DNA from 3 places in the Brevibacillus ruminantium genome. Region 2 is predicted to be linked to each of the others. Evidence: a T-box and tRNA genes for the amino acid it is inferred to sense, from the RefSeq annotation. Region 2 holds a T-box; the other regions hold tRNA genes.

Region 1 (9,794 bases), 1.6 Mb from region 2:
GAAGTCTCATCTTGGAGGGGGCTTCACGCTTAGATGCTTTCAGCGCTTATCCCTTCCGCACATAGCTACCCAGCTGTGCCACTGGCGTGACAACTGGTGCACCAGCGGTGCGTCCATCCCGGTCCTCTCGTACTAAGGACAGCTCTCCTCAAACTTCCTGCGCCCGCGACAGATAGGGACCGAACTGTCTCACGACGTTCTGAACCCAGCTCGCGTACCGCTTTAATGGGCGAACAGCCCAACCCTTGGGACCTACTTCAGCCCCAGGATGCGATGAGCCGACATCGAGGTGCCAAACCTCCCCGTCGATGTGGACTCTTGGGGGAGATAAGCCTGTTATCCCCAGGGTAGCTTTTATCCGTTGAGCGATGGCCCTTCCATGCGGAACCACCGGATCACTAAGCCCGACTTTCGTCCCTGCTCGACTTGTAGGTCTCGCAGTCAAGCTCCCTTCTGCCTTTACACTCTACGAATGATTTCCGACCATTCTGAGGGAACCTTTGGGCGCCTCCGTTACCTTTTAGGAGGCGACCGCCCCAGTCAAACTGCCCACCTGGCATGGTCCTCTCACCCGATCAGGGTGACGAGTTAGAAACTCCGTACATCAAGGGTGGTATCCCACCGACAGCTCCACAGAGGCTGGCGCCCCTGCTTCTCAGCTTCCCACCTATCCTGTACATGATGCACAAAGTTCCAATACCAGGCTACAGTAAAGCTCCATGGGGTCTTTCCGTCTTGTCGCGGGTAACCTGCATCTTCACAGGTATTATGATTTCACCGGGTCTCTTGCCGAGACAGCGCCCAAGTCGTTACGCCTTTCGTGCGGGTCGGAACTTACCCGACAAGGAATTTCGCTACCTTAGGACCGTTATAGTTACGGCCGCCGTTTACTGGGGCTTCGGTTCAAAGCTTCGCTTGCGCTAACCCATCCCCTTAACCTTCCAGCACCGGGCAGGCGTCAGCCCCTATACTTCGCCTTGCGGCTTCGCAGAGACCTGTGTTTTTGCTAAACAGTCGCTTGGGCCTTTTCACTGCGGCCCCCTCGGGCTATAAACCCTACCGGGGCGCCCCTTCTCCCGAAGTTACGGGGCCATTTTGCCGAGTTCCTTAGCAAGAGTTATCCCGCGCACCTTAGGATTCTCTCCTCGCCTACCTGTGTCGGTTTGCGGTACGGGCACCTTGTTCCTCGCTAGACGCTTTTCTTGGCAGTGTGAAATCAGGGACTTCGGTACTAAAATTTCCCTCGCCATCACAGCTTGCCCTTGATAGTGTGCGGATTTGCCTACACACCAGGCTTGCTGCTTGGACGGCCATCCAGTAGGCCGCTCACCCTATCCTCCTGCGTCACGCCATTGCTCAAACGGTACAGAGGTGGTACAGGAATATCAACCTGTTGTCCATCGCCTACGCCTTTCGGCCTCAGCTTAGGTCCCGACTAACCCTGGGAGGACGAGCCTTCCCCAGGAAACCTTAGGCTTTCGGTGGACAAGATTCTCACTTGTCTTTTCGCTACTTACACCGGCATTCTCACTTCCAAGCGCTCCACCGCTCCTTCCGGTACGGCTTCACTGCTGCTTGGAACGCTCCCCTACCCAGTCCGTAAGGACTGCCATAGCTTCGGTGGTATGTTTAGCCCCGTTACATTTTCCGCGCAGAGTCACTCGACCAGTGAGCTATTACGCACTCTTTAAATGGTGGCTGCTTCTAAGCCAACATCCTGGTTGTCTGGGCAACTCCACATCGTTTCCCACTTAACATACACTTGGGGACCTTAGCTGATGGTCTGGGCTGTTTCCCTCTTGACGATGGATCTTAGCACTCATCGTCTGACTCCCGGACATAAGTCATTGGCATTCGGAGTTTGACTGAGTTCGGTAACCCGATGAGGGCCCCTAGCCCAATCAGTGCTCTACCTCCAAGACTCTAATTCCGAGGCTAGCCCTAAAGCTATTTCGGGGAGAACCAGCTATCTCCGAGTTCGATTGGAATTTCACCGCTAGCCACACCTCATCCCCGCACTTTTCAACGTGCGTGGGTTCGGGCCTCCAGTAGGTGTTACCCTACCTTCACCCTGGACATGGCTAGATCACACGGTTTCGGGTCTACGGCAACGTACTTGCGCCCTATTCAGACTCGCTTTCGCTGCGGCTCCGTCTCTTCGACTTAACCTCGCACGCTACCGTAACTCGCCGGTTCATTCTACAAAAGGCACGCCGTCACCCATAGATCGGGCTCCGACTATTTGTAAGCACACGGTTTCAGGTACTATTTCACTCCCCTCCCGGGGTGCTTTTCACCTTTCCCTCACGGTACTGGTTCACTATCGGTCGCTAGGTAGTATTTAGCCTTAGCAGATGGTCCTGCCAGATTCACACGGGATTTCACGTGTCCCGCGCTACTCGGGGTGGGTCTCGGAGAGACGCGCGTTTGGGCTACGCGACTGTCACGCTCTATGGTCAGCTTTCCCAAACTGTTCACCTACGCGCGTCTTTTGTAACTCCATGTGAGACGCCCCACAACCCCGCCAGGTAAACCTGACGGTTTAGGCTCTTCCGCGTTCGCTCGCCGCTACTGACGGAATCACTATTGTTTTCTCTTCCTCCGGCTACTTAGATGTTTCAGTTCACCGGGTCTGCCTTCTCGCCACCTATGTATTCAGTGACGGATACCATCCCATTACGAATGGTGGGTTTCCCCATTCGGAGATCCCCGGATCAAAGCGTGCTTACCGCTCCCCGAGGCTTATCGCAGTTCGCTGCGTCCTTCTTCGGCTCCTAGCGCCAAGGCATCCACCGTGTGCCCTTAGTAACTTAACCACATTTGGTTCGTACTAATAGTACTTACACTTTAAATATCCTTAGCAATTACATGCATTATCCAGTTTTCAAAGAACGACGACGCACAGGATGTGCTAGCGTCTGCGTTACCTCAGGACGAGGTGCTTTTAGCAGACGGTCCTTTGCGTCCGCCTGGCAACGTCCTACTCTCCCGGTCCCCTGCGGGACAAGTACCATCGGCGCTGGAGGGCTTAACGGCCGTGTTCGGTATGGGAACGGGTGTGTCCCCTCCGCCATCATCGCCAGACTCGTAGGATGCGGGTCGTTCTGCGTTCCGACAGGACGTCGGTGCTTTTAGCAGAACCTCCTTATAAAAAGGCATCCATGCTTATGAACTTGAAGGAAATGCATCCTTCAAAACTGAACAGCGAACGGGCGTTTTTCCTAGCCGATTTGATACTGCCTCTCTCGAGGGAGAGAACAGATATCTCCATAGAAAGGAGGTGATCCATCCGCACCTTCCGGTACGGATACCTTGTTACGACTTCACCCCAGTCATCTACCCCACCTTCGGCGGCTGGCTCCTTGCGGTTACCTCACCGACTTCGGGTGTTGCAAACTCCCGTGGTGTGACGGGCGGTGTGTACAAGGCCCGGGAACGTATTCACCGCGGCATGCTGATCCGCGATTACTAGCGATTCCGACTTCATGCAGGCGAGTTGCAGCCTGCAATCCGAACTGAGACTGGTTTTAAGAGATTGGCATACTCTCGCGAGCTAGCATCCCGTTGTACCAGCCATTGTAGCACGTGTGTAGCCCAGGTCATAAGGGGCATGATGATTTGACGTCATCCCCGCCTTCCTCCGTCTTGTCGACGGCAGTCTCTCTAGAGTGCCCAACTGAATGCTGGCAACTAAAGATAAGGGTTGCGCTCGTTGCGGGACTTAACCCAACATCTCACGACACGAGCTGACGACAACCATGCACCACCTGTCACCGCTGCCCCGAAGGGAAGCCCTATCTCTAGGACGGTCAGCGGGATGTCAAGACCTGGTAAGGTTCTTCGCGTTGCTTCGAATTAAACCACATGCTCCACCGCTTGTGCGGGCCCCCGTCAATTCCTTTGAGTTTCAGTCTTGCGACCGTACTCCCCAGGCGGAGTGCTTATTGCGTTAGCTGCGGCACTGAGGGTATTGAAACCCCCAACACCTAGCACTCATCGTTTACGGCGTGGACTACCAGGGTATCTAATCCTGTTTGCTCCCCACGCTTTCGCGCCTCAGCGTCAGTTACAGACCAGAAAGCCGCCTTCGCCACTGGTGTTCCTCCACATCTCTACGCATTTCACCGCTACACGTGGAATACCGCTTTCCTCTTCTGCACTCAAGCTACACAGTTTCCGATGCGAACCGGGGTTGAGCCCCGGGCTTTAACACCAGACTTACATAGCCGCCTGCGCGCGCTTTACGCCCAATAATTCCGGACAACGCTTGCCACCTACGTATTACCGCGGCTGCTGGCACGTAGTTAGCCGTGGCTTCCTCGTCAGGTACCGTCAAGGTACCGCCCTGTTCGAACGGTACTTATTCGTCCCTGACAACAGAACTTTACAATCCGAAGACCTTCATCGTTCACGCGGCGTTGCTCCATCAGACTTTCGTCCATTGTGGAAAATTCCCTACTGCTGCCTCCCGTAGGAGTCTGGGCCGTGTCTCAGTCCCAGTGTGGCCGGTCACCCTCTCAGGTCGGCTACGCATCGTCGCCTTGGTAGGCCGTTACCCCACCAACTAGCTAATGCGCCGCAGGCCCATCTGCAAGTGATAGCTTGCGCCATCTTTCCATTCCCTCTCATGCGAGAGAGAATCCTATCCGGTATTAGCATGAGTTTCCCCATGTTATCCCGAGCTTACAGGCAGGTTGCCTACGTGTTACTCACCCGTCCGCCGCTAGCCCCCGAAGGGACTCGCTCGACTTGCATGTATTAGGCACGCCGCCAGCGTTCGTCCTGAGCCAGGATCAAACTCTCCAATAAAGTTGAGTTGATTCATTAGCTTCAAAACATTTTGCTAGGCTTGTGATTTACTCACTATTAAAACGCTTCGCTGTTCAGTTTTCAAAGAGCATTTCTTTTCAACCATTCCGGTATATCATGTTGCGTTTTAAAAGTCAACAGCTTTTTTAGTGCTTGTAAACTTTTTTAATGCAACCTGTCATGGCCTTCAGCCCGACTACTTTGAGTCAGGAATTTCATCGTAACATTTCGCAGCGGACAAGTCAACCTTTTTTTGCTGCCTGTTCACTTGTTACTTTTTGAAGAGTCCCTTATTTGAAAGGGTCCATTAAGGACAGAAATTCATTCTAACAAACTCGTTAACTACAGTCAAATGAATTTGTTGGAAATTTGGTGCGGTCGGCGAGACTCGAACTCGCACGGGTCGCCCCGCCACCCCCTCAAGATGGTGTGTCTGCCAATTCCACCACGACCGCAAATCATAATGGCGAGCCTACCAGGACTCGAACCTGGGCACCTGGTTCCGGAGACCAGTGCTCTATCCTCTGAGCTATAGGCTCAAATTCATGGGGCGATCGATGGGACTTGAACCCACGAGTGCCGGAGCCACAATCCGGTGCGTTAACCCCTTCGCCACGACCGCCATATAAATGAGAGTTATTCAGTTCGTCTGGCAGGGGCAGTAGGAATCGAACCCACACCAAAGGTTTTGGAGACCTTCGTTCTACCTTTAAACTATGCCCCTATGGTAGCGGTGGAGGGGCTCGAACCCCCGACCTTTCGGGTATGAACCGAACGCTCTAGCCAGCTGAGCTACGCCGCCACAAATCAAGCTATAGAAAGTAATGGCGGAGGGAGAGGGATTCGAACCCCCGTGGGCTTGCACCCTAACGGTTTTCAAGACCGCCCCGTTATGACCACTTCGGTATCCCTCCGCAATAGAAAACAGGCTTTTTGTAAGCCCATTAGATATAAATGGAGCGGGTGATGGGAATCGAACCCACGCGACCAGCTTGGAAGGCTGGAGTTCTACCATTGAACTACACCCGCAAATATGGTGCCGGTAGAGGGACTTGAACCCCCACGGTTTCCCTCACGATTTTGAGTCGCGCGCGTCTGCCAATTCCGCCATACCGGCATCTATGAAATTACATGGTCGGGAAGACAGGATTCGAACCTGCGACCCCTTGGTCCCAAGCCAAGTACTCTACCAAGCTGAGCTACTTCCCGATACTATCTTTTTTGTAGTGCGGCCCCGAATACTATTCGGTCTACACTATTACGCTTCACTTTACTTTTGGGGTAAAGTGGCGTGCCCTGAGAGATTCGAACTCCCGACCTTTTGATTCGTAGTCAAACGCTCTATCCAGCTGAGCTAAGGGCACATAATGGATAAGGTGTCTGTCCCCGAGGGTGAACCCGGAACGGGTGAGAGACTGAATAACTTCAATGGAGCGGACGACGGGTCTCGAACCCGCGACCTTCGCCTTGGCAAGGCGACGCTCTACCAATTGAGCTACGTCCGCATGCTGTTTCATATATTTCCCTGAAAAGGTGTGCCTTTATACTGCAAAGCTTTCTCTTTGCCTTTTGAGGTAATATGGTGCGGTCGAGAGGACTTGAACCTCCACGGTGTTGCCACCACTAGAACCTGAATCTAGCGCGTCTGCCAATTCCGCCACGACCGCATATTCCCTTTAAAAAACTGGTGAGCCATGAAGGACTCGAACCTTCGACCCTCTGATTAAAAGTCAGATGCTCTACCAACTGAGCTAATGGCTCATACAACTGGTGGGGAGAGACGGATTCGAACCGCCGAACCCAGAGGGAGCAGATTTACAGTCTGCCGCGTTTAGCCACTTCGCTATCTCCCCAGTCATATGGTGGTGCCGGCGATAGGACTTGAACCCACAACCCCCTGATTACAAGTCAGGTGCTCTACCAATTGAGCTACACCGGCGTATTTTTTTTGAAAAGGTGGCTCGGGACGGAATCGAACCGCCGACACGAGGATTTTCAGTCCTCTGCTCTACCGACTGAGCTACCGAGCCAAGCTATTGGGTGCCATCGACCCCTGCGTCATCAAGGGTGAGAGGCCCATGACTTCTTTAGAAATGGCGGAGCTGACGGGACTCGAACCCGCGACCTCCGGTGTGACAGACCGGCGTGAACTCCAACTTCACCACAGCTCCATGTTTCGATAAAAAAATCGTTTGCACCCGACGGGTACTCTGATTCTACCTGGGCCAAGATATAATATCAAGTAATATCAAGGCTGTTCAGCAGAAAATTTGGTTGCGGGAGCAGGATTTGAACCTGCGACCTTCGGGTTATGAGCCCGACGAGCTGCCAGACTGCTCCATCCCGCGACGATATAATACTCTGCTTCCTGGTCTTTCTTCGAGGGTGAACCGTTACGTGAGATCCCGTATCGAAAGCTGCGAAGAAAGAATGGTGGAGGCTGACGGGATCGAACCGCCGACCCTCTGCTTGTAAGGCAGATGCTCTCCCAGCTGAGCTAAGCCTCCAAATACCCCTCAACAGTTGTTTTGGGGCCCCCGCAAAGTGCCTAATGTTGCTACAAGGCGTTCACTTTGCTTTGCGGGGTAGTATGGTGACCCATAGGGGATTCGAACCCCTGTATGACAGCGTGAAAGGCTGCTGTGTTAAACCGCTTCACCAACGGGCCATATCTATGGCGGATGGAGTGGGATTTGAACCCACGAGACGAGTCATCCCCGTCTACACGATTTCCAATCGTGCTCCTTCGGCCGCTCGGACATCCATCCATCTTGAGAATCCGGAAAAGGCGGGCGAATCATCTAGCCAGCCGTTAACCCCTCACGGAATTCCTATACTAGCATGGTTTCCGTTAAAAATCAATAGTTTTTTTCAATCACTCTTAAAGTTTTTTCAATCGAACTTAAAGAATGTAGTTGGCGTAAACGAATTCGACAAAGTGTAGTATAGCGATTTTAGGCTCCTGAATCAAGAAGGAAAATCAAAAAAATATAAGAAAGATTCATCACCATAACCCGTGCTAGACATTGAAAAAACGCAGATGTTCCTCTATCGTGGGAGTTGTCGAGACAACCACTGAAAAGGAGGAAATCTGCGTTGTGCCTTGATTTTAGCACAGACTTTGTCAGACTTCCATCATTCCATCTCACTCATTGGGAAAAAACAACGGAAACGGATTGGATCGCTGTTCTGGAACCGAATTCTGCTTGTTATCTTTGTCCGATCTGTCTCCGAGCCAGTACCAACCATGCCCGTCCTGGACGGCGTATTCTTCGTCATCGTTTCGTTCCTTCTTGGGGGACCGTCTGGGTATCCGTTCCCGTGTATCGCCAGCGCTGTGCGAGTTGTGGGCTTACATGGACAGTGGAATGGAACGGTATCCCGCCTCGAGGATTGGTCACCTCTGCTTTTCAAGAGATGGCGGTGGATATGTGCCGCGGCCGGGATTTGCTCTCGGTTGCCAAGCAATTGAGTGTGGCCTACTCGACACTCGAACGCTGGTACTACCAACTGGCCCCCCAACGCCTTGCTCAACCAAAAGAACATGAAGCTCCTGAAGTGGTCTGTCTGGATGAGTTTGCGTTGCAAAAAGGACATAAGTACGGCGTGAACCTCATGGATGCTCAAACCGGTCATATCTGGCAAGTCACAGAAGGACGTTCACGTGAACAGGTACGAAACGCCCTGCAGCAATGGCCCTTTCGTAAGGCTCCCCATGTAGTTGTCACGGATTTGGCTCCAGGAATGGCTGAAACAGTACGCCAAGTCTGGAAGCATACCCTTGTGGTAGCAGATAAATTTCACGTGATCCAGCTTTTCTCGAAAGCGTTGGAAGCTACCCGAAAACGCACTCATGCTCGTGGAACACATCGTCGGGGCAGACATGAGCAACGCCTGCTCCATACGATCCCTGACAAGCTGAAGCCCGAAGAGCTTCAGGAACTGAAGAATTGGTTAGCAGAAGATCCACACCTCAAACGACTCTACTTTGCGCTTCAAGACATAAGAACCGTGTATGCCGTTCAAACCCAAGAGGCAGGCGAGGAAGCACTTCAGAAATGGATTGACGACCATCTCTATTCTCCGACTCCTGCGGTTCGTTCCATTGCCAAAACGATTGTCCAGTGGCGAGAGCCCATTCAGAATTATTTCTCCTTTCGGGTAACGAATGCCAAGATTGAAGGGACACACAACAAAGTGAAGGTGATCAAACGAAGAGCCTACGGCTACCGCAATCTAGAGAGATTCAAGATTCGCATTAGACTGGAGTGTAAACCGGCTACATAACTACGAAAAACTGCGATAGAGGGAGATCAAGCACGTTTTACGGTGAAGAGCTATAAGAAATACGGATTGATTCTGCAAACAAGCTTTGTCAAATATTGAGTAGGAGGATCACAAAATGAACGCAACCCATGAAATGAAAGCCTTGCTTTTCGAAGAACTGGACTTGATTGTGCGAACCACTGCCGGATTGGTCCGTCGCATTCCATCCGATCAATGGGAGTACAGGCCCATTGAACAAATGAGAACCTTGAGAGAGCTGGTCGAGCATCTGGTCGCGGTTCCCTCCGTTGATCTTTTGATCCTTCAGGAAAAAACGGAAGCAGACATACGCCAACTGGAGGCAAAAATCGCTGAACTTCCGGATCAGGAAGCCTTGATCGAACAGATGGTGACCGGCACGAACGATCTAAAGGCGTACATGGAAGGATTGTCAGACGAGGATTTTCTGCAAAAGAAAACAAAACCATTTTACCTGGAACACGGAACGGTTCAGGCAAAATGGTTGATCGAGATTGTCACCCACGCGCAGCATCATCGCGCGCAATTGTTTACGTATCTTAAACAGCTCGGTCACGAAGTAAACATGTTTGATCTGTATTAACCTGCGTTTACTTGATATTTTGAAACCACTCGGCAGCTGCCTCAGCCTCGGTCATTGTTAATTGATGTCCGCGCTGTTCCCAGTGCACCTCTACCTG
Region 2 (9,794 bases):
CGACGCGCTCCATCAGAGCTGCTGTCGATTCGCGCAGCTTCTGGTCAAAGCTGCGAACGGTTCCGAGAATGCTGACGGAGCCGGGGATGACGTTGTAAGCCGTCCCGCCGATAAATTTCGTGACGGAGACAACCAGATTATCCAGCGGATCGGTGTTGCGAGAGACGACGTGCTGCAGATTCGTGACGACCTGTGCCGCGATGGCAATGCTGTCTATCGTCTGATGCGGCAGTGCAGCGTGTCCCCCTTTGCCTGTTACGGTGATGCTGAAGGCATCGGGTGCGGCCATCATCGGACCGGGACAAATCCCTACTTTTCCGTAGTCCAATGTCGACCAGAGATGCGCTCCGATGACCAGGTCAACCCCGTCCATCACACCTGCCTGCACCATTTCTTCTGCTCCGCCCGGGTAAATCTCCTCCGCATGCTGAAACAGAAAGCGGACCTCTCCTTTGATCCGATCTTTCATGCCAGAGAGAATTTTGGCTGCGCCCAGCAGCACGGCCGTATGTCCATCATGTCCGCATGCGTGCATCACGCCGGGATTTTTCGAAGCGAATTCGAAATCATTTTCTTCGGTAATCGGCAACGCGTCCATATCGGCACGCATCGCCAAAACCTTTCCTGGCTCCGGCCCGATCAGCCTGGCTACCACACTGGTTTTGGTCGGTCTTCGTACCTCCAGATTTCCAAAAGAGACCAATGTGTCATAGACAAATTGTGCCGTTTTCTCCTCGTGAAAGGACAGCTCCGGATACTGATGCAAATAGCGTCTCCAAGCAATGACCTGCTCTTTGATCTGTTCTGCCTCCAGATTGAGTGTGGCTGTCGTCGTCATCCTCGAACCCCTCCTGTTTCCGATGAGTAATGTCCGTTGAAACGATATGATCCCTGCCTGGTCCGGCTATGCTTCCACGGCCAGGGAGAGAACTGTTTTGTACAGAACGTTGGCTCCGTCTGCACAGTCTTCTTTTGTGGTATATTCAGCAGGATTGTGGCTAATGCCCTTTTGTGAACGCGCAAAAATCATTCCGACCGGGCAAAGTCCGGTCAACTGCATGCAGTCATGTCCAGCGCCGCTCGGCATGGTAAAAGGTTCAAAGCCAAGCGATTCACAGGCGTTTCTTGCTGCCTGCTGAATTTCCTCGGAGCAGATAACAGGCGGAATGCGCTGCAGCAGCTCTACCTTGAGGGCAATGCCCCGCTTTTCACAGATGTGCTCAGCCCGGCTGACAATCTGGGCTTCCACACGATCGAGAATCGACTGATCCACATCACGCAGATCGAGGGAAAACTCTACGCGGCCCGGAATGATATTGACTCCACCGGGGAATACCTGCATCTGTCCGACCGTGCCGACCGCCGCGTCCGTTTGCCCTGCCTCCTGCTCGATGGCCAGCATGATTTCCGCCGCTGCTGCCAAAGGATCGCGGCGAAGTGTCATCGGTGTCGCGCCAGCGTGTCCCGCTTCCCCTTCGAGGATAAATTTCATCCACAGCGGACCAGCTACTCCGTTGACGACCCCTACAGAGAGATTGCGGCTCTCCAGGACCTTTCCCTGCTCGATATGCAGTTCTACATAGGCTTTGACACTTCCCTTCGGCCGTGCCGCCTCGCCGATCGCATCCGGGTCCAAACCATTTTGCCGCATCGCCTCTTCGATCGATATCCCGTCTTTGTCAGAGTGCACCAGCTCGCTTCGTTCCAGAATGCCGGCAATGCCGCGGCTGCCGATCATGCCGTAGCTGAAGCGTGTTCCTTCTTCGTCGGTAAAGGCGATCACTTCGATCGGATGTTCTGTCACGATGTTCTGTTCCTGCATCGCGTGCAGGATCTCCACTCCGGCCATGACGCCAAGCGGACCGTCAAAATTGCCCCCGTTAAAAACCGAGTCGATATGTGATCCGACAAGCACGACAGGCGCTTCCGGATTGCGCCCCTCCCACCGTCCAATCAGATTGCCGACTGCGTCTTCTCTTACCGAAAGCCCCGCCTCCAGCATAAAGCTGCGAACGAGATCCTTCGCCGCTCTCTCCTCGGGTGTAAAAGAGAGCCTCGTAATACCACCCGACTCCTGTTTTCCGATTTCTCCCAAACGCATTAACCGCTCCCAGAGCCTATCTGGATTGATCATACGTTTTCACCTCAACTTCCCCTGTCATTTGGTTTCTTCTATGGATTAACGGTTGATTTACGGTTGTGCCCAAATTGTATAATAGTCGGGTTATTTTGAAAAGATCAAACATGAAAAAACAGCCGGGTGCGCTCCCGGCTGAATCTGCTATCAATTAAATCGGTCTCCCTTGCAGAAGTGTGGCTTGACGATAAAATGCAAAGGCAGATCAAACAAACAGGATGAGGATCTGAGCGATCAGCGTCATGACCACATGGGCGGTAGCATGGGCGATCATCGCCGCTTCCAGGCTGCGCTTCCAGAACAGCCAGCCGAATATAATTCCCCCGACGGCGTTCAACAGGATGGTACGGAGAATGAGAACCGGCGTGAGCGGTGCCAGGACCGCGACAGCTCCCAGATGACCAATGCCGAACAGAACGGCGCTAATCAGAATCGCGATCACCATGACCGAACGTCCCGGGCGCTCCTCGTGCCGCTGGAACAGACGCCAGCCCACCCAGGCCAAAACAGACATCATCCCCCAGCGCAGCAGCAATTCTTCTGTAATCCCCCCATACAGCATGGCACTGACGGTGAAGACGAGATCTCTGGGAGGCGCCTCTTGAGACAGGCTGGCCGGCAGCCAGGGCTGAAAGAGTGCATCGAGCAAAGGCAGGAGAACAGCTGCCACGATACCCGCGAGGATGGCTGCAGTCAATTGCGGACGAAGGCGGCTCCAAATCGGCTCACCTCGCGTCGCTCTGTTCATGAGCAGGGAGGTAAGCCCGGCCCGTGGAGCCATCCAGGTGCCAAAAGCGAGTGCAATCACCAAAAGGATCAACGGCTGCAGCATGGATAATACGATGAGCATGCCAAAGGGCATCACAGGCAACCCGGGAAGATTTTGAAGCTGTTTGACAGAGATGGGAACCAGCGCAATGATTCCGGCCAGACCTGCAGCAAAAAGGATCAAATAGGACTTTCCAAATGCTGGCCCTTTCTTGTTCTCATGGTTATGCTCCATGATTCGTCCTCCCTATATTCCGAAAAACGATATAGGAGTAAATCGTAGGTACGATGACGGATATTCCCAGGACGATAAACATCGGCCACGTCGATGACCGGGTAATCGGGACCAAGACCATCAGGATCATCACGATTCCGGCAATCACCCAAAGCGGCCCCGAGAAGCGGTGTGTTTTTCGCCACACTTCTTCACTGGCCAGCGTCCACGGTGTGCGTATCCCAATAAAGTAGTTATCTCGTACTTGAGGCAGGTAATTGCCGATGAGCACCCACATCGTGCCGACCAGCAGCTTGGCAAAAACGCCTGGACCAATCGTTTCGATCCCCAGATTGAACACCAGTAGGAAGCAGAAAGTGACGCTCAAGATCAGCGCAATGAGGATGCGCATGATCGAGAAGGCTCTGAGAAACTTCTCATAGTTTTGCTTCTTCGGATCGATAAAGCGAAAGAACTCAAGTCCCCCTACAATCGCGATGCCTAATAGCGAATACACGACCAGAAACGACCCTTTGCTTTGAAAGCCGTCAGGTTCTCCACTCGGTCCGAAGTGGATGGCCAACTGTTCTGGAAGATCGTCGTACACATAGATACCCAGTATAGTCGGTACGAGCAAGATCACTAATGCAATGATTCGATTCATATGTTCACTCCTTCCCAGGCTTTTTCTCAGTCATGATTTCCAAAAACCAGCCCATAACATCCTGGACGACTGTCGTATTTAGCGAATAAACGATATGTTGTCCCTGGCGCTCATCGAGAATCAGCTTCGCTTGTTTTAACGAGTTCAAATGATGAGAGATGCTTGGCTTTGTCATCGAAAAATGATCGGCGATCTCTCCCGCTGTCATGTCTTTTTCTTTCAACAGCCGGATGATCTGGCGTCGCGTCGGGTCAGCCAGTGCTTTAAACGTCTCATTCACAAAAATCACGACCTTTTTGAAAACCCTTCTTTTAGACATTTAGACAATTATCTAACTATCTAAGAAAAAAATACGCCATTTTTATGGCGATGTCAACAGCGGTCCTTGCCCATCTATAAAAATACTCTTGCTCTCGCACTTAGCGTGCCTATGAACCGTTTTCCTTCTTTCCCACAGAATGAAGCAAGGTGTAGCCTAGAATAAATCCACTGAGCTGTGTTAAGAAAGTCCCCGATTTCAAGAACACTTCTTTGAATGGCAAAAACTCCCCGAGCGAACCAGAAAAATAGAACACGAGATAAAAAGCACCGACAAAGGCAGGCAGGCCAATGGCCAGACAGCGAATCCAGTCATAGGCCCATTTCCCTGCCATCCTGTACACACGGACAAATCCCGGAATCGCTGCCAGGATACCGAGAGCAATCGGCATGAGCGATGAAAACATAATAAGGGGCAAAGGCCGGTAGGTCATTCCCACTTGTTCTTTCAGTATCCCTTGCACTTCCAACAAGAGCAGTAAGACGAAGCCAAAGAATAGCGAATACCCAAAATAACCGAGTAACCGATACCATTGTTTCCTATCCATCATTCTCCCCACATTGTTTCCCCCCTCGTCTTTTTCACAGCGTGATCCGGTACACCTTGCGCGGCCTGCCTCGCGGGTGAGGATTGTCTTCCCCGACGACCCGAGCGATCCCTTTCGACTCCAGTTCGATCAGAATACGGCGGGCGCTGCGCGGCAGGATTTGCATATGCATCGCCAGTTCATGGGCATTGATTTCCGAAGAGCCGCGCTTTTTCAAAATCGATTGCAGCTTGCTCAGAGTTTGAACACTGAGGGATGTCAGACGGCTGACCTCCTGCAACTGATCAGACGCGCCGCTGAAGGTGATCTGCTCGCTTTTTCCAAGCGGCCCGGCAATCTGCTTGTCATCAAAAAAGACCATCCAGGCACCTGGCCCGCTTCTTTTGGCATGCAAGAGAGCGGTTCCGGCGTGAATTTCCGCTTCATAGGCCGTTTTGCCGATGCCGATGCCGGAGATGACCAGCTCGTCTTTGATGCCAAGCAGTTCAGAGAAATGGGGAGCAGTCGTGAAGCCCTTTGTGAAATCCCCCAAAATCCCACGCGTGGTATAGATCACATAACGGCCCGGTCCTGTCGTCTTCAACGATCCCTGTATTTGTTTAGCATAGCGCTGCAGCCTTTCAGTCGACTCCTGTTCCAGCTGATACAGCTCATCTGTAGAAAACGTTTCCGAAGTCATTCCCGTCAACGAATCCAGCTCGATCAACTGGACGGCGATTTGCGAATCTTTGAAAAGGAGCATTTCATGTGTGCGCAGCAGCATGCTCAGGATGGATTCGATTCCGGCGCGCGTCGGTAGCACGCGGTAAACAGGGACGCCTCTGCGCTTGCACTCCAGCTCTGCCGTCCGCAGACAGGTAACAGCCGCTCTCGTCTTCCCCTCACGCCAAAGCTGTTCATGGAAGTCAGCCAGCTCGCTTGCCCGAATCGCGCCCTCATATGATTTCAGCCAGATGGCAGTCTTCGCTATCCCCGACTCTTCCAGCATCTGGGCAAACTCCTCCAGCGGGATCGTATCAAAACTAAGCTCGCTGATCTTGAGCTGTTCCTCATGAACGATATGCAGCAGAGTCCGGTAGAGGCTGGCACCGGTATGCGGGATATAGGCCATCGGCTTCTGGATTTTTCCCCATTCCTTCGCCATCGCATACGGTACCTGGCCGGAAAACAGCCACATATGGGCTTCGTCGACATGCGGCTCCAACAGCTTCACAATCTCTTCCTCGTCGTGATAGACGATGGGAAGCGGCTCAATTTCTGGATAGTGGCAGACAACGGAACGGATGAGCTCCAGCGTATCATCCGCTCCCAATAAACCCAAACGCAGCTTCAAATAGGCTCCCTCTTTCATGCTTTCATGCGGTAATTCTTCGGTTTCCAATTCCACTTCTGCATCAGCGCCTGCTTTGCACTTGCTTCGTATATGCTTCTGTTTTTGCGGCTTCATTGGTTACTGTAGGATTTTCCTTTTACCAGACGAAAATTTCCATATAGAAGAGAATTCTACCTCAATTTCTCCCTCGACAAAACGCCTTTGTACTTTCGGTTGTATACCGGCAGGAACATTCTGTCAATCACCAGTTGATTTCTTTTCCGGTTGGGAGTAAAATAACTTTTCAAAGGATGACAATACGGCGTTGACGAAGAAGAGTAAACATCGCAGGAGACCCCAGAGAGCTGATGGTTGGTGCAAATCAGTGTCAAATGGATGTTGAATGGCCTTCCGAGCCCCAGCCCGAACCCGCCCTGTGCGGCAGTAGGCCCTGGCGTGCATGTCCTCACGTTACAAAAGGACTTTCCGTAGATTTACTTGCGGAAACGAGAGCGATTCTATCTCTGCCCGTGACGGCAGTAGTGGAATAACAAGGGTGGCACCACGGTTCATTCGTCCCTATTTGGACGAGTGGACCTTTTTTATTTTCGTTGTCAATTTGGAAAGGAGAGCGATGTAGTTATGAAAACCATTTTTTCCGGCATTCAGCCCAGCGGCATTCTCACCCTGGGCAACTATCTGGGAGCAATGAAGCATTTCGTTCCGCTCCAGGATGAATTCAACTGTTTTTATTGCATTGTCGATCAGCATGCGATCACGGTGCCGCAAGAACCGGCTGTGCTCAAGGAGAACATCCGCCGATTGGCTGCGCTCTATTTGGCCGTCGGGCTTGATCCTGAAAAGGTAACCCTGTTTATCCAGTCGGAAGTCCCGGCCCACGCCAAGCTCGGCTGGATCATGCTCTGCACCTCATACGTCGGGGAGCTGGAGCGCATGACCCAATTTAAAGACAAATCCTCGGGACGCGGCGAATCTGTTCCTGGCGGTCTGTTGGCTTACCCGCCGCTCATGGCGGCCGACATCCTGCTGTACAACACCGATTTTGTCCCGGTCGGCGAGGATCAGAAGCAGCATCTGGAGCTGACCCGCGATCTGGCAACCCGCTTTAACCACCGGTACGGCGAAATCTTTACCATCCCGGATGTCCGCGTCGCCGAAGTGGGCGCGCGCATTATGTCCCTGCAGGATGGCACGAAAAAAATGAGCAAATCGGACCCGAACCAGGGAGGCTTCATCTCCATGCTGGATGATCCGGATACGATCGTGAAAAAGGTGAAGCGGGCGCAAACGGACTCTGACAATGCCATTCGCTTCGACAAGGAAAACAAACCGGCGATTTCCAACCTGTTGACCATCTACTCTCTCTGCTCCGGCAAAACCATTGCCGAGCTGGAGGCCATGTACGAAGGAAAAGGCTATGGCGCCTTCAAAAGCGATCTGGCCGAGGTGGTCGTGGATACGCTGAAACCGATTCAGGACCGTTTTCACGAGCTGTTCTCCTCCCCCGAGCTGGATGAGATCCTCTCCGCCGGAGCTGAAAAGGCTAACAAGGTGGCGGGAGAAATGCTGCACAAAGTGGAAACAGCGATGGGCATGGCCCGCCTCTAATCGACCATGCTGATCAGCCCATTTTTGGTTTCATAAAACGAAATATCTCTTCTCTTTACACAGGGCTAGCCCTCTTTTCCGATGCGCCGCAGCAGGACACTGGCGTCATCTGGGAGGGTTGGCCCTGTTTTTTTGCCTCTCTCATCACGTTGGGTGTTTTTTCACAAGAAACTAGGCTTTTCTGAGCTTGTGAGGGATCGCCTACCTGTACTACGATGAAAAAAATTTGGCGTCACCCCTATCAAGACAAGTCGGACAAGCCTGGATACGCAACTTTTTGATGGAGGAACAAAAAAATGAAGCTCTCTCGATTCTTGTTCACGCTTCTCTGTATGACTGCAGGAATTCTTGTCGGCTTTTCCTCTCCGGAGAAAACCATAAAAGCGACGTGGATTTGGCAGGCCGAAATGAGCGCCACCCAGCAACAGGAGATTCTGCAATTTGCCCGGGAAAACGGGATCAATACCATCTATCTGCACATCGACAGACAAAAGCCGTTCAGCCACTATCGCTCTTTTCTCAGAGCCGCCAGCAAAGCGGGGATCAACGTGCACGCTCTGGGAGGCCATCCAGCCTGGGCATTGACTGCGCATCGGGAACGGATGATGGAGCTGGTGGATTGGGTCCATCGCTACAACAGAGAGGCACAGCCGGATGAACGTATCGCTGGGATTCATCTCGATATCGAGCCGTATCTTCTTCCGGCGTGGGACAGTAATCAGACGCAGGTTTTGCAGCAATGGGTTGCCAACATGCAAGTTTTTGTGGAACAGGTCAAAGAGGAAGCGGATTTGGAAGTGAGCGCAGATCTGGCATTCTGGCTGGATGATACGCCCGTCCCGAACGACCCTGAACGCTCTGTGAGCGAATGGATGATCGAGACATTTGACCATGTTACCTTGATGGCCTACCGCAACAGCTTGGACGGCAGCAACGGAATCGAGGCACTGGTCAAAAACGAACTGGGCATTGCTGACCGGCTGGGCAAATCCGTGGTCATTGCGGTCAATGCAAAAGAAATGCCGGGGGAGGCCCATACCACTTTTCATGGCGCGGGGGAAGAAGTCATGAACCGGGTGCTGGAGCAGACTGCCGAAAGACTTCGCATCCATCCTTCCTTTGCGGGAATCGCCGTCCACGATTATCGCTATTGGCAAAACCTTCGACAAACAGAATCGCCACAGACACCGCCGCCACCCGACAAAGAGCCGTTGCTGGGTACCTACATCTGGCATGCGGATGTCGCAGTCCAGGAAGCGGATGAAATTCTCTCTTTTGCCAAGCTGGAGGGCATCAACCTCTTGTATGTCAGGCTCGATCTGGAGCAGCCCTACGAGGTCTATCGGGAGCTGGTCGGAAAAGCGACGGCAGCAGGAATCGAGGTCCATGCGATGGGCGGTCACCCGTTATGGGCACAGGAAGCTTACCGGGAGCGGATGCTGAAGCTGGTGCGTTACGTAAAGAATTACAACAAGCATGCTTCGCCAAGCGAACAGTTTCGAGGCATTCATCTGGATATTGAGCCTTATGTATTGCCGGCGTGGCGCGAAGATCCGGATCGGGTCCTGCGTCAATGGATGGGGAATATCGAAGCATTTGTCCGGGAGACCAAAGAGGACAGCCAACTGCAGACGAGCAGCGATCTTGCTGTCTGGCTGGACCGATTCGATGTGCCTGATGATCCCGGCACTTCTTTTAGCAAGTGGATGATCGCCCAGCATGACCACATCACGCTGATGGCTTTTCGCGACCAAGCCGCCGGACCAGGAGGGATTGCGGCCATCGTGGAGGACGAGCTGAGATTCGCCGACGAACTGGGGAAAAAGGCGATCATCGCTGTAGAGATGAAAGAGAGCAGCGAAGGGGATTACGTCTCCTTTCACGAGGAGGGAAAAGCAGAGATGCGCAGGCAGCTTTCCTTGCTGCCAGAGCTGTTGGCAGATCACCCTTCCTACAGGGGCAATGCGGTACATGCCTATGAATACTGGAAGCGGGCCAAAGAGTAAGACGACACCTTCACGGGGCGATTCATCCCCTCGGCATCATCTCTCTGGCTTCATCCCTCCGGCGCCTCTCGAATTTGGGATTACGTACCGTTTCCCTTCTGTTCAAGGCCCTCGGCTTTGTTCAAAAACTGATGAATCAGCAGCGGCAAAGAAATGTGGATGGGAGGATCATAGACGCGGGGCGGACGCAGAACAATA
Region 3 (9,794 bases), 260 kb from region 2:
GGCAGTTTGACTGGGGCGGTCGCCTCCTAAAAGGTAACGGAGGCGCCCAAAGGTTCCCTCAGAATGGTCGGAAATCATTCGTAGAGTGTAAAGGCAGAAGGGAGCTTGACTGCGAGACCTACAAGTCGAGCAGGGACGAAAGTCGGGCTTAGTGATCCGGTGGTTCCGCATGGAAGGGCCATCGCTCAACGGATAAAAGCTACCCTGGGGATAACAGGCTTATCTCCCCCAAGAGTCCACATCGACGGGGAGGTTTGGCACCTCGATGTCGGCTCATCGCATCCTGGGGCTGAAGTAGGTCCCAAGGGTTGGGCTGTTCGCCCATTAAAGCGGTACGCGAGCTGGGTTCAGAACGTCGTGAGACAGTTCGGTCCCTATCTGTCGCGGGCGCAGGAAGTTTGAGGAGAGCTGTCCTTAGTACGAGAGGACCGGGATGGACGCACCGCTGGTGCACCAGTTGTCACGCCAGTGGCACAGCTGGGTAGCTATGTGCGGAAGGGATAAGCGCTGAAAGCATCTAAGCGTGAAGCCCCCTCCAAGATGAGACTTCCCACAGCGCAAGCTGGTAAGACCCCTCATAGACGATGAGGTTGATAGGTTCGGTGTGGAAGCGCGGCAACGTGTGGAGCTGACGAATACTAATCGGTCGAGGACTTATCCACAAAACCCTTTAGCAATCATGTATATCCAGTTTTGAAGGTGCGAAACCGCACAAATGCTGTGCCAGTGCCGACGTTGAACAAGAACGTTGGCGATTTTGGTCAGCGCCCCTTCCTGAATATTCCTCGGTAGCTCAGTTGGTAGAGCAATCGGCTGTTAACCGATCGGTCGGGGGTTCGAGTCCCTCCCGAGGAGCCATGTGGATGGATGTCCGAGAGGCCGAAGGAGCACGATTGGAAATCGTGTAGACGGGGATGACTCGTCTCGTGGGTTCAAATCCCACTCCATCCGCCATATTTGGCCCGTTGGTGAAGCGGTTTAACACAGCAGCCTTTCACGCTGTCATACAGGGGTTCGAATCCCCTACGGGTCACCATACTACCCCACAAAGTGAAGTGAATGCTTTGTAGCAGCACCGGGTACTTTGCAGGGACCCTAAAACGAATGTTGAGGGGTATCTGGAGGCTTAGCTCAGCTGGGAGAGCATCTGCCTTACAAGCAGAGGGTCGGCGGTTCGATCCCGTCAGCCTCCACCACTCTTTCTTCGAAGCTTTCGACACGGGATCTCACCGTACCGGTTCACCCTCGAAGAAAGACCAGGAAGTAGAATATCATATCGTCGCGGGATGGAGCAGTCTGGCAGCTCGTCGGGCTCATAACCCGAAGGTCGCAGGTTCAAATCCTGCTCCCGCAACCAAATCATCTACTTGAACAATGTCGAGTTACTGCTTGATCGAATAAGATGGAATTGCCCTTAGGCGCAACTAAATATGGAGCTGTGGTGAAGTTGGAGTTCACGCCGGTCTGTCACACCGGAGGTCGCGGGTTCGAGTCCCGTCAGCTCCGCCATTTCAAAGAAGTCATGGGCCTCTCACCCGTAAACGGGTTCACCCTTGCAGAAGACTCATGAAGAATTGCTCGGGTACTGCAGATCTGGCTCGCCAAGAAGGTTTTCGAGGTAGAATCGCCAGTGGAAGCGAGTCCCGTCAGCTCCGCCATTTCACAAAGAAGTAGCGGGTTCTACTCCTTTTCTTATTTTTTGAAATGTGGCTCGGTAGCTCAGTCGGTAGAGCAGAGGACTGAAAATCCTCGTGTCGGCGGTTCGATTCCGTCCCGAGCCACCATAGAGGGGCATAGTTTAAAGGTAGAACGAAGGTCTCCAAAACCTTTGGTGTGGGTTCGATTCCTACTGCCCCTGCCATATGTGGCGGTCGTGGCGAAGTGGTTAACGCATCGGATTGTGGCTCCGACACTCGTGGGTTCGATTCCCATCGATCGCCCCATTTCCAACCTATCCTTGGGGCATAGCCAAGCGGTAAGGCAACGGACTTTGACTCCGTCATGCCTAGGTTCGAATCCTAGTGCCCCAGCCATTTTGCGGACGTAGCTCAATTGGTAGAGCGTCGCCTTGCCAAGGCGAAGGTCGCGGGTTCGAGACCCGTCGTCCGCTCCATTGAAATTAATCAGTCTCTCACCCGTACCGGGTTCACCCTCGGGGACAGACAGAAAGCAACGCTTTCTCAACAACCAAATACGGAGGCATAGCCAAGTGGTAAGGCACGGGTCTGCAAAACCCTTACCCCCGGTTCAAATCCGGGTGCCTCCTCCAAAGCAATGAGCCGGTATGGCGGAATTGGCAGACGCGCGCGACTCAAAATCGTGAGGGAAACCGTGGGGGTTCAAGTCCCTCTACCGGCACCATAAGAAAAAGGAATCGATGAACGATTCCTTTTTTTATTTGTCTGTATTTGGTAACGAAAAGAATGACAAATGCGTCTACCCATTATAAGCAAAGCATGAATAGATTGGGGAGGACGAACTTGAAGAATGGGGTACCTAAACCAATAGCAAGGATCGATAGCAAAACAAAAGCGATACTGATTGTGGCTTGGCTAGCTCTTATCGTAACCGGATGTTCGCCGGTACTGCAAACAAAAGCGATGGGTAATCAGATTCAGGACGAGAGCAGAATAGTCACGGCAAACACATCTAAAGGGACGCAAACAGCTGTTAGCGGAATCTCTGAAATAACTAAGAGCTCAACGGGTCCAAACCGAACAACTGAATCAACCCAATCAACTAACACCAGTGCAGGAGATGGGGAAAAGAGCAGCCCATCAGCAATTCAAAAAGTGCCCCGGATGATTTCCAGTGGCGAAGTCTCCTTGCAGGGAAAAGCAGAAGAAAAAATAGTCACCATCCCGCTGAAAGTCATCGTCGCCGAATTTTATCTCGACTACATGGAACTGCCTGCCGAGTCACCGGTAAAGCCTTACCCTGTGCTGCCGCTTTCCATCCCTGCTGAGAGCCTGAATGAGATGGCAGCTTATTGGATGGATCTTATGCATGATCAAAGTGTATTTTTTATCGGTCCCCGTGATTGGGAATTGGAATCAGCAGGTGTCGGTGCCAACGGCTCCATCTCCATTTCTTTAAAAAACCCGCAGAACCCCGGGGAAAAACTGGAATACCGGGATAACGCCGGCGGTTGCCAGGGGTGTGCGATAGGGGATGTCGGAACCTACTTCCCAGAAAGGGAAAAATGGGCAGATGAGCTCGGATTCGCTCCGTTTAAAAAAATGGATTTTTCAAAGAGAGTCATGGTGGCTCCAACTACCGTCAGATACGATCTGGCTCCCTCTGCTGAGGGAATGATAAAATCAGGTGTCGCCCATTATCTCGATGACCAGGGAAGTATTCGTTTTCTCAAAATGGAAGTGACCCACCCCTCGGGCGATACCAAGGCGTTTGAGGCGCTGCTTCATTTATTTGCCCAGACAGCCGGAAAAGAATGGAATACGTACGTTGAACATCAAAAACAGGCTGAAGGAGAAGCGTTGAAGAAATGAGCACAGTAACCTTTCCTGCCTGGTTTTGGGCAATCTATTACTTGCTGTTGCTCGCTACTCTGGGAACAGCAATTGTTTGCCTTATACGGGGGAAGATCGTGATACCGTCTAGCCTCGCCGTTGTTTTTGCCATTACCGTTCCGATCGTCAGTCTGTTGAACAGCATAGGAAGGGCAGAGGGGCTGAACGAATTTGCGCATCTGTTCAGGCAAATCCAACACGGGGCGATTTGGTCCGTCTATGCTTCGATCGGTTACTTGTACATCCTGGTATGGTGGGCCTTCTTTATCATGAACAGCAAAAAGAAGGAGTAGGATACATTTCAACGGATGATTTCCGGGAAGGACTTATGATAAAATAGCAAAGTCATCACCGAGCTAATTCAATTCCGACTTTTGCAGATGCAAATCATGCAGACGCTAAGGCAATATGATGGAGTTTTTAGAACGCACGCTATCGATGGCGTGCTTTCTATTTTCCCAAAAAACATATATGGGGTATTTGCCTTTCGCGTTCACAAAAAGAAAAAGTCAGGAAAGAGAAAAGAGGTTGTCGAACAAAATGGGATATGGATTACAGGAGAAACCCCCATTTGGCATTACCATCTTGTCGGCCTTGCAGTGGATGATTGTCACCGTTTCCAGTAGTGTGGCAGTTCCGCTGGCGATTGGCGATATTTACGGGCTGACGCCGGACGAGATCGGTGTGTTGATGCAGCAAACCATGTTTTTCGTCGGGCTTGCTTCTTTTCTGCAAGTCTGGATCGGCCATCGTTATCCCATGATTGAGGGACCGGCTGGATTGTGGTGGGGAATTTTTATCATTCTTGCGCAAATTGGAACGAGTGTGGGGATTGCGCCTCGAGAAATCGGGCAATCATTTCAGCTGGGCTTGCTTTTGGCCGGGGCTATGTTTTTTCTGTTTGGTCTATTGGGCTGGATCGGAAAAATTCAACGCTGGTTTACCCCGCTTGTTTCCGGTACTTATATGGTGCTGCTCGCCGTCTCCTTGTGCAGCAGCCTCGTAACCGGGATGCTGGGGATCGGTTATCAACACGCCAAGCAGGTTGATCCGGGGATTGCCCTTGTTTCGGTCGTTATTGTGGCACTGGTACTGATCTTTTTACGGACCAAACGGTTGGCCAGCTTTGCTGTGTTGCTCGGCATGTCGGTAGGCTGGGCCTTGTTTGCAGTCTTGGGCTGGACCGAGCCGGTACGGCCAACCGAGCAGTTTATCGTGATGCCTACTCTGTTTTTCTGGGGGGCACCGAAATGGGACTGGGGTGTGGTCTTGACCAGTCTGTTGACAGGATTTGTGTTGCTGACCAATCTCGTAACCAGTATGAATGTAATGGGAAAAGCAACACAATCGCCTCCGACCGTGCAACAGTTCAACCGGGGCGGGGTATTTACCGGGGTCTCCCATATGCTGTCCGGTTTATCCGGCGTGGTCGGGATGATTCCTTTGTCGATTGCAGCAGCCGTGATCGAGACGACCAAAATGGCTGCGCGGCTGCCGTTTCTGCTGGCGATGGGAGGAATGATGATCATTGGTCTTTTGCCATCCGTCTCTCAATTCTTGGCGGCGTTGCCTACGCCTGTTGCCTATGCCGGCATGTTTATCACCTATACCCAGTTACTCGGATTCGGGTTGAAGGATATCGCTTCAGTCCAGCTCGATAGCCGCGCCATTACAGTGGCAGGAAGCTCTATTTTGGCGGGGATTGGCGTGATGTTTGTCCCCACATCTGCATGGCAGCAGCTTCCGTCACTCGCCAGCTTTTTGTTTGGGAATGGTTTGCTGCTCGGTGTCATGGTCTGCATGCTGCTTGAGCATGTGGCTTTTCGTCAAAAAGGGGATGCGAAAAAAGACGGCCAGTCAGTCTGACGAGCCGTCTTTTTCATACAGTTGCAAGCTGAACAAAATCCATGTAAAGTGGAGCGTAAACACGCTGGCAAAACAACCATTCAGCGGGCAGTAACGATGATGGAGGAACGAACCTCACCGCCGTTGATTTCTGTAAACATGCGGGCAGTCGATCCCAGGATTTCCTGTTGCTGCTCGGGCGTGAGCTGTTCATGAAAGAAAATCACTTGCATCAGAGAAGTGCTGCCTTCTTCCACAGGGGTGCGCTTGGAGTCGACGATCGGACTGCCAAAAGCGCCGAGTTCATCCGCAAGCACCAGTTTTCCCTCCATATGTACGTCCCGCCCGTTTAGTCCCTCATATACGTCGGAGGCTTGTCCCAGTCGACAAACGACATCGCCTTCCAGTTTTGCTTCGTCATAGATGCCATAAGGCAGTGCGTGAAGAACGGAAAGGAAATTGTTTACGTCGACAGCGCTGTTGATCCAGAAAAAGGGGTTGCCTTGAAGCAATCTGCGTAGCAATGCTTCCGAAGATGGGCGATAACGGGACGGATCGATACCCAGACGTTTAAAACCCGAACGCCACTGTGTCACGCCCTCGATCTCGTTGATGCGGGATAGCTCGTGCTCCAAACGAAGGGATTCCACGAACAAATTGATCCGCCCCTGAAGCATTTTGGGAGAGGGGCTCACAGTCACGTCCGTGTAGCGCAGCACTCCCAGAGCAAACGAGGGAAGGATTTCGGCCAGCTCCGGGGATATTCTTACCGTCATAGTAGGTCACTCCTTCTCGAGTATGTGAAAAAGTGTATTACCTTTTGACATACTCATCTGACATCATTTTTGGGTAGTATAACAAATTATTTTTGTGATCGCGACTATCCTTCGATACAATAAGAGTAGACAGGAGGGATTCCTTGATCATGCGTGAAGTAACGATCTATACCGACGGAGCATGCTCCGGCAATCCAGGCCCGGGTGGCTGGGGAGCTGTGCTGATGTACGGTGAACATAAAAAAGAAATGTCCGGCGCCGAAAGGGAAACCACCAACAACCGCATGGAGCTGAAGGCCGCGATTGAAGCATTATCTGTGCTGAAGGAGCCTTGCAAGGTAACATTGTACAGTGACAGCGCCTACCTGGTGAACTGTTTCCAACAGGGCTGGTACAAAGGCTGGCTGCGGAACGGATGGAAAAACAGCAAAAATCAACCGGTGGAAAATCAGGATCTGTGGAAAGAACTGCTCCGGCTGATGGAGATCCATACAGTTCAGTACGTAAAGGTGAAGGGCCATGCAGACAATGTATGGAACAACCGCTGTGACGAACTGGCGACGGGAGCGATCAAGACGCTGTGAATCACCAAGGCTATTGGGAGCAAACCAAGCAGGCCATCATCCGTTACGCAGAAGAAATAGGCATCGACAAGATCGGCTTCTCCAGTGCTGATCCCTTTCTCACGTTAAAACAACGTCTGCTCGAGCATCGCGAAAAAGGGTATGAATCCGGTTTTGAGGAGCCTGATTTGGACAAACGAACCGATCCTTCTCTCAGTTTGGAGGGGGCGCGTTCGCTGATCTCAATTGCCCTTGCTTATCCAGCGAAGCTCACAAATCCGCCGAAGTCAGAGCCAGGGGCTTATCGTGGAATCATGTGCAGGGCTGCGTGGGGGACGGATTATCACCACGTCCTCAGGGAGAAGCTGGACAAGCTGGCCAGCTTTATCCGCCAACTGGAGCCGCATGCACAGGTAGAGTCGATGGTCGATACGGGATCGTTGTCTGATCGGGCTGTGGCAGAAAGAGCAGGTTTGGGCTGGGTCGGGAAAAATTGTGCGCTAATTACTCCCGAGTTTGGCTCGTGGGTGTACCTGGGGGAGATGGTTACCAATCTTCCCTTGCCTCCAGATACACCGGTTGAAGAAGGCTGTGGAGATTGCAATATCTGTGTAGATGCGTGCCCCACAGGTGCTCTCGTCCAAGGCGGGCAGCTTGACTCACAGAAATGCGTAGCCTTTTTAACCCAGGTAAAAGACTTTATTCCCGAGCAGTATCGAGCCAAGATCGGCAATCGCCTGTATGGCTGTGATACGTGCCAGACGGTTTGTCCAAAAAATCGGGGTAAGCACTTCTCTCATCACGAGGAGTTCCAGCCTGACCCGGAAATCGCCAAACCACTCTTGCGGCCTCTGCTGACGATGAGCAATAAAGAGTTTAAACAAAAATTTGGACTTTCTTCTTCCTCCTGGAGAGGGAAAAAGCCGATCCAACGCAATGCCATTCTCGCGCTTGCCCATTTTCGTGACCGCTCAGCAGTTCCTGATCTGATCCAGCTCCTGGAGAACGATCCGCGTGAAGTCATCAGGGGAACAGCGGCGTGGGCGCTTGGCAAAATCGGAGGAAATGAAGCAAAGGACGCACTTCTTCAAGCATTGGAGAAGGAGGCATCTGGTGAGGTTCTCTCTGAAGTGAGAAGAGGATTGGAGCTGCTCGAAGAAAACAAACTCTCAAAAAGCAGCAATTAAAACGGGACAAGGAAACACAGTGCAGTGGGCAAATGCGGAACCTGCTTTGCCTGGTACCTGTTGGCACAACAAGTTGGTTGGGAGAGGAAAAAACGGGTAGGGAGGAATGCTTACGTGGGACAAGTGATTGGCTATACCACCATGAATTCACCGATTGGACCGTTACTGTTGGCTTCTACCAAAGAAGGCTTGTGCTATCTCGGCTTTGGAAATGAGGAGCAGGGCTTGCCCGATCTGCAGCGATGGGCGAGGAAGATGTTTCTGGGTGCTGTCGTCGAACAAAATGAGGTCATCAATCAACAAGCGCAAACCGAACTGGAGGAGTATTTTTCCGGAAAACGGACAAAATTTGATGTTCCTGTTGTTTTGTATGGGACCGCCTTTCAGAAGGCTGTTTGGAATGAATTGACGCGAATTCCCTTTGGAGAGACAAAATCGTATAAAGATATCGCCCAAGCAATCGGGCAAGCGAAAGCGGTACGGGCGATTGGCGGTGCAAATAACCGCAATCCGATTCCCGTAATCGTTCCTTGTCACCGGGTCATTGGCTCGAATGGTGCCCTGGTCGGTTATGGCGGCGGGCTCTCCATTAAAGAAAAACTGTTGGCCCTGGAAGGGGGAGGCACCGCTTCCTCTGTCCCGAAATCTGTGGAAGCTATCCGCCGTTAGGTGGGTAGCTTTTTTGCTGTCTTTTCCTTCTGAATCTGAGGAACTGGTCATATTTTATCAGCATGGGTAGTATTCCAGAATGTTGGGATATGGCAGGACATGCAGGGGGGAAGGAGGATGAATGAATGGTCGACAGGTACGATTACGATTCTACTGAATCGGTGAGCCACCTGGAATGGCAGCAATTTCTGAAGGATTACTTTGATGATGTGCACCGTTTTGTTGTTGATCAGGGCTATGAACGCATCTGGCCGTTTTGGAAGGAGGGGCGGGAGCAGAAGCCGCAGATTTGGGAGCAGTGGCAGCGATGGGAGGAACAGCTTCAGCAACGAGGAGCAACCACCCTGGCCGTTCGAGGATGGGCCAAACCTTTGTATTGGCTGGAGCAAAAAAGAGAAGTGCAAGTCTGTGTCGTTTGGCATTTGCAGTACTGGTATGACTTGAATGGAAAGAAAGGAATGGAGGAAGCGAAGAGACTCATGCGGGTTGTGTTGGCTCGCAAAGAGGACGGCTGGACGGTGGAAAGTATGGAGGAACAAGGGGGAGATGGTGGTGCTGCCTCGCCTATGCAGGATGAGCAGCCTCCGCAAGCAACAGCGGAAGCAGAAAAAGAAGGAGAAGAAGAGAGGCTTGTTTACCCTACTTTGATTGTGCATGGAGCGGGAGGGTATGATCCCGAACGGGCAATTGCCTATGCCGAACGCTATTGGAATACGGCCAATCCGGCCTACCCCCATTTCACGGATAATTGTACGAACTATATCTCACAATGCCTGCATGCGGGAGGAATCCCGATGCTTTTTTCAAAGGAAAAAGGCAGGGGCTGGTGGATGCGGGGGAACGGGACGGAAGCAAATTGGAGCTTTAGTTGGTCGGTTGCGCACAGCCTGTACCTGTTGTTGAAGTCAGGAGGCCCTCCGCTCCGTGCCGTGCAGGTATCTTCAGTCGAGGAATTGGAGCCTGGCGATATCATCTGCTATGATTTTAACGGGGACGGACGCTTTCAGCATAACACCATCGTCGTTGCCAAGGATGAGGGCCAGGTGCCGCTCGTGAACGCAAATACAACAAACAGCCGGATGCGTTATTGGGAGTATAGGGATTCTACCGCCTACACCCCCGACATTCGCTATGCGTTTTTCCGCATCCGGGGGACATAATTCTCCGGTGATTCAGGCCTTCTGTGAACTGCTCCCCACACAGCAACATTTTTTTATCAGTAAA

What was found. The T-box of region 2 lies ahead of trpS (tryptophan--tRNA ligase). A T-box ahead of a tRNA ligase gene usually reads a tRNA of that ligase, here a tRNA-Trp.
Region 1: it encodes a tRNA-Trp, which carries the amino acid that the T-box ahead of trpS (tryptophan--tRNA ligase) is inferred to sense. The anticodon was not compared.
Region 3: it encodes a tRNA-Trp, which carries the amino acid that the T-box ahead of trpS (tryptophan--tRNA ligase) is inferred to sense. The anticodon was not compared.

The regions. Positions count from the first base shown of each region.
Region 1 covers NZ_CP098755.1:56,866-66,659, reverse strand. The annotation lists rRNA gene NDK47_RS00420 (23S ribosomal RNA) at 1-2,816, opposite strand, end outside; rRNA gene rrf (5S ribosomal RNA) at 2,968-3,084, opposite strand; rRNA gene NDK47_RS00410 (16S ribosomal RNA) at 3,274-4,809, opposite strand; tRNA gene NDK47_RS00405 (tRNA-Leu) at 5,180-5,264, opposite strand; tRNA gene NDK47_RS00400 (tRNA-Arg) at 5,274-5,348, opposite strand; tRNA gene NDK47_RS00395 (tRNA-His) at 5,356-5,431, opposite strand; tRNA gene NDK47_RS00390 (tRNA-Trp) at 5,460-5,533, opposite strand; tRNA gene NDK47_RS00385 (tRNA-Met) at 5,535-5,611, opposite strand; tRNA gene NDK47_RS00380 (tRNA-Ser) at 5,635-5,723, opposite strand; tRNA gene NDK47_RS00375 (tRNA-Gly) at 5,765-5,838, opposite strand; tRNA gene NDK47_RS00370 (tRNA-Leu) at 5,844-5,926, opposite strand; tRNA gene NDK47_RS00365 (tRNA-Pro) at 5,942-6,018, opposite strand; tRNA gene NDK47_RS00360 (tRNA-Arg) at 6,097-6,173, opposite strand; tRNA gene NDK47_RS00355 (tRNA-Gly) at 6,239-6,314, opposite strand; tRNA gene NDK47_RS00350 (tRNA-Leu) at 6,390-6,476, opposite strand; tRNA gene NDK47_RS00345 (tRNA-Lys) at 6,495-6,570, opposite strand; tRNA gene NDK47_RS00340 (tRNA-Tyr) at 6,578-6,662, opposite strand; tRNA gene NDK47_RS00335 (tRNA-Thr) at 6,673-6,748, opposite strand; tRNA gene NDK47_RS00330 (tRNA-Phe) at 6,767-6,839, opposite strand; tRNA gene NDK47_RS00325 (tRNA-Asp) at 6,904-6,980, opposite strand; tRNA gene NDK47_RS00320 (tRNA-Met) at 7,081-7,157, opposite strand; tRNA gene NDK47_RS00315 (tRNA-Val) at 7,241-7,316, opposite strand; tRNA gene NDK47_RS00310 (tRNA-Glu) at 7,401-7,477, opposite strand; tRNA gene NDK47_RS00305 (tRNA-Ser) at 7,485-7,577, opposite strand; gene NDK47_RS00300 (ISL3 family transposase) at 7,906-9,096, shown strand; gene NDK47_RS00295 (DinB family protein) at 9,212-9,697, shown strand; gene NDK47_RS00290 (alpha/beta hydrolase) at 9,705-9,794, opposite strand, start outside.
Region 2 covers NZ_CP098755.1:4,132,769-4,142,562, forward strand. The annotation lists gene NDK47_RS20385 (M20 family metallopeptidase) at 1-838, opposite strand, end outside; gene NDK47_RS20390 (Zn-dependent hydrolase) at 905-2,134, opposite strand; gene NDK47_RS20395 (CPBP family intramembrane glutamic endopeptidase) at 2,343-3,140, opposite strand; gene NDK47_RS20400 (SdpI family protein) at 3,130-3,783, opposite strand; gene NDK47_RS20405 (autorepressor SdpR family transcription factor) at 3,788-4,063, opposite strand; gene NDK47_RS20410 (hypothetical protein) at 4,212-4,661, opposite strand; gene NDK47_RS20415 (helix-turn-helix domain-containing protein) at 4,684-5,982, opposite strand; T-box leader at 6,278-6,545, shown strand; gene trpS (tryptophan--tRNA ligase) at 6,604-7,590, shown strand; gene NDK47_RS20425 (glycoside hydrolase family 18 protein) at 7,887-9,596, shown strand; gene NDK47_RS20430 (helix-turn-helix domain-containing protein) at 9,677-9,794, opposite strand, start outside.
Region 3 covers NZ_CP098755.1:4,394,577-4,404,370, reverse strand. The annotation lists rRNA gene NDK47_RS21675 (23S ribosomal RNA) at 1-662, shown strand, start outside; tRNA gene NDK47_RS21670 (tRNA-Asn) at 783-858, shown strand; tRNA gene NDK47_RS21665 (tRNA-Ser) at 862-954, shown strand; tRNA gene NDK47_RS21660 (tRNA-Glu) at 960-1,036, shown strand; tRNA gene NDK47_RS21655 (tRNA-Val) at 1,121-1,196, shown strand; tRNA gene NDK47_RS21650 (tRNA-Met) at 1,281-1,357, shown strand; tRNA gene NDK47_RS21645 (tRNA-Asp) at 1,433-1,509, shown strand; tRNA gene NDK47_RS21640 (tRNA-Phe) at 1,709-1,784, shown strand; tRNA gene NDK47_RS21635 (tRNA-Trp) at 1,788-1,861, shown strand; tRNA gene NDK47_RS21630 (tRNA-His) at 1,868-1,943, shown strand; tRNA gene NDK47_RS21625 (tRNA-Gln) at 1,959-2,033, shown strand; tRNA gene NDK47_RS21620 (tRNA-Gly) at 2,038-2,113, shown strand; tRNA gene NDK47_RS21615 (tRNA-Cys) at 2,196-2,269, shown strand; tRNA gene NDK47_RS21610 (tRNA-Leu) at 2,279-2,361, shown strand; gene NDK47_RS21605 (DUF4850 domain-containing protein) at 2,481-3,509, shown strand; gene NDK47_RS21600 (hypothetical protein) at 3,506-3,823, shown strand; gene NDK47_RS21595 (purine/pyrimidine permease) at 4,071-5,396, shown strand; gene NDK47_RS21590 (B3/B4 domain-containing protein) at 5,477-6,151, opposite strand; gene rnhA (ribonuclease HI) at 6,301-6,735, shown strand; gene queG (tRNA epoxyqueuosine(34) reductase QueG) at 6,732-7,901, shown strand; gene NDK47_RS21575 (methylated-DNA--[protein]-cysteine S-methyltransferase) at 8,043-8,570, shown strand; gene NDK47_RS21570 (amidase domain-containing protein) at 8,696-9,730, shown strand.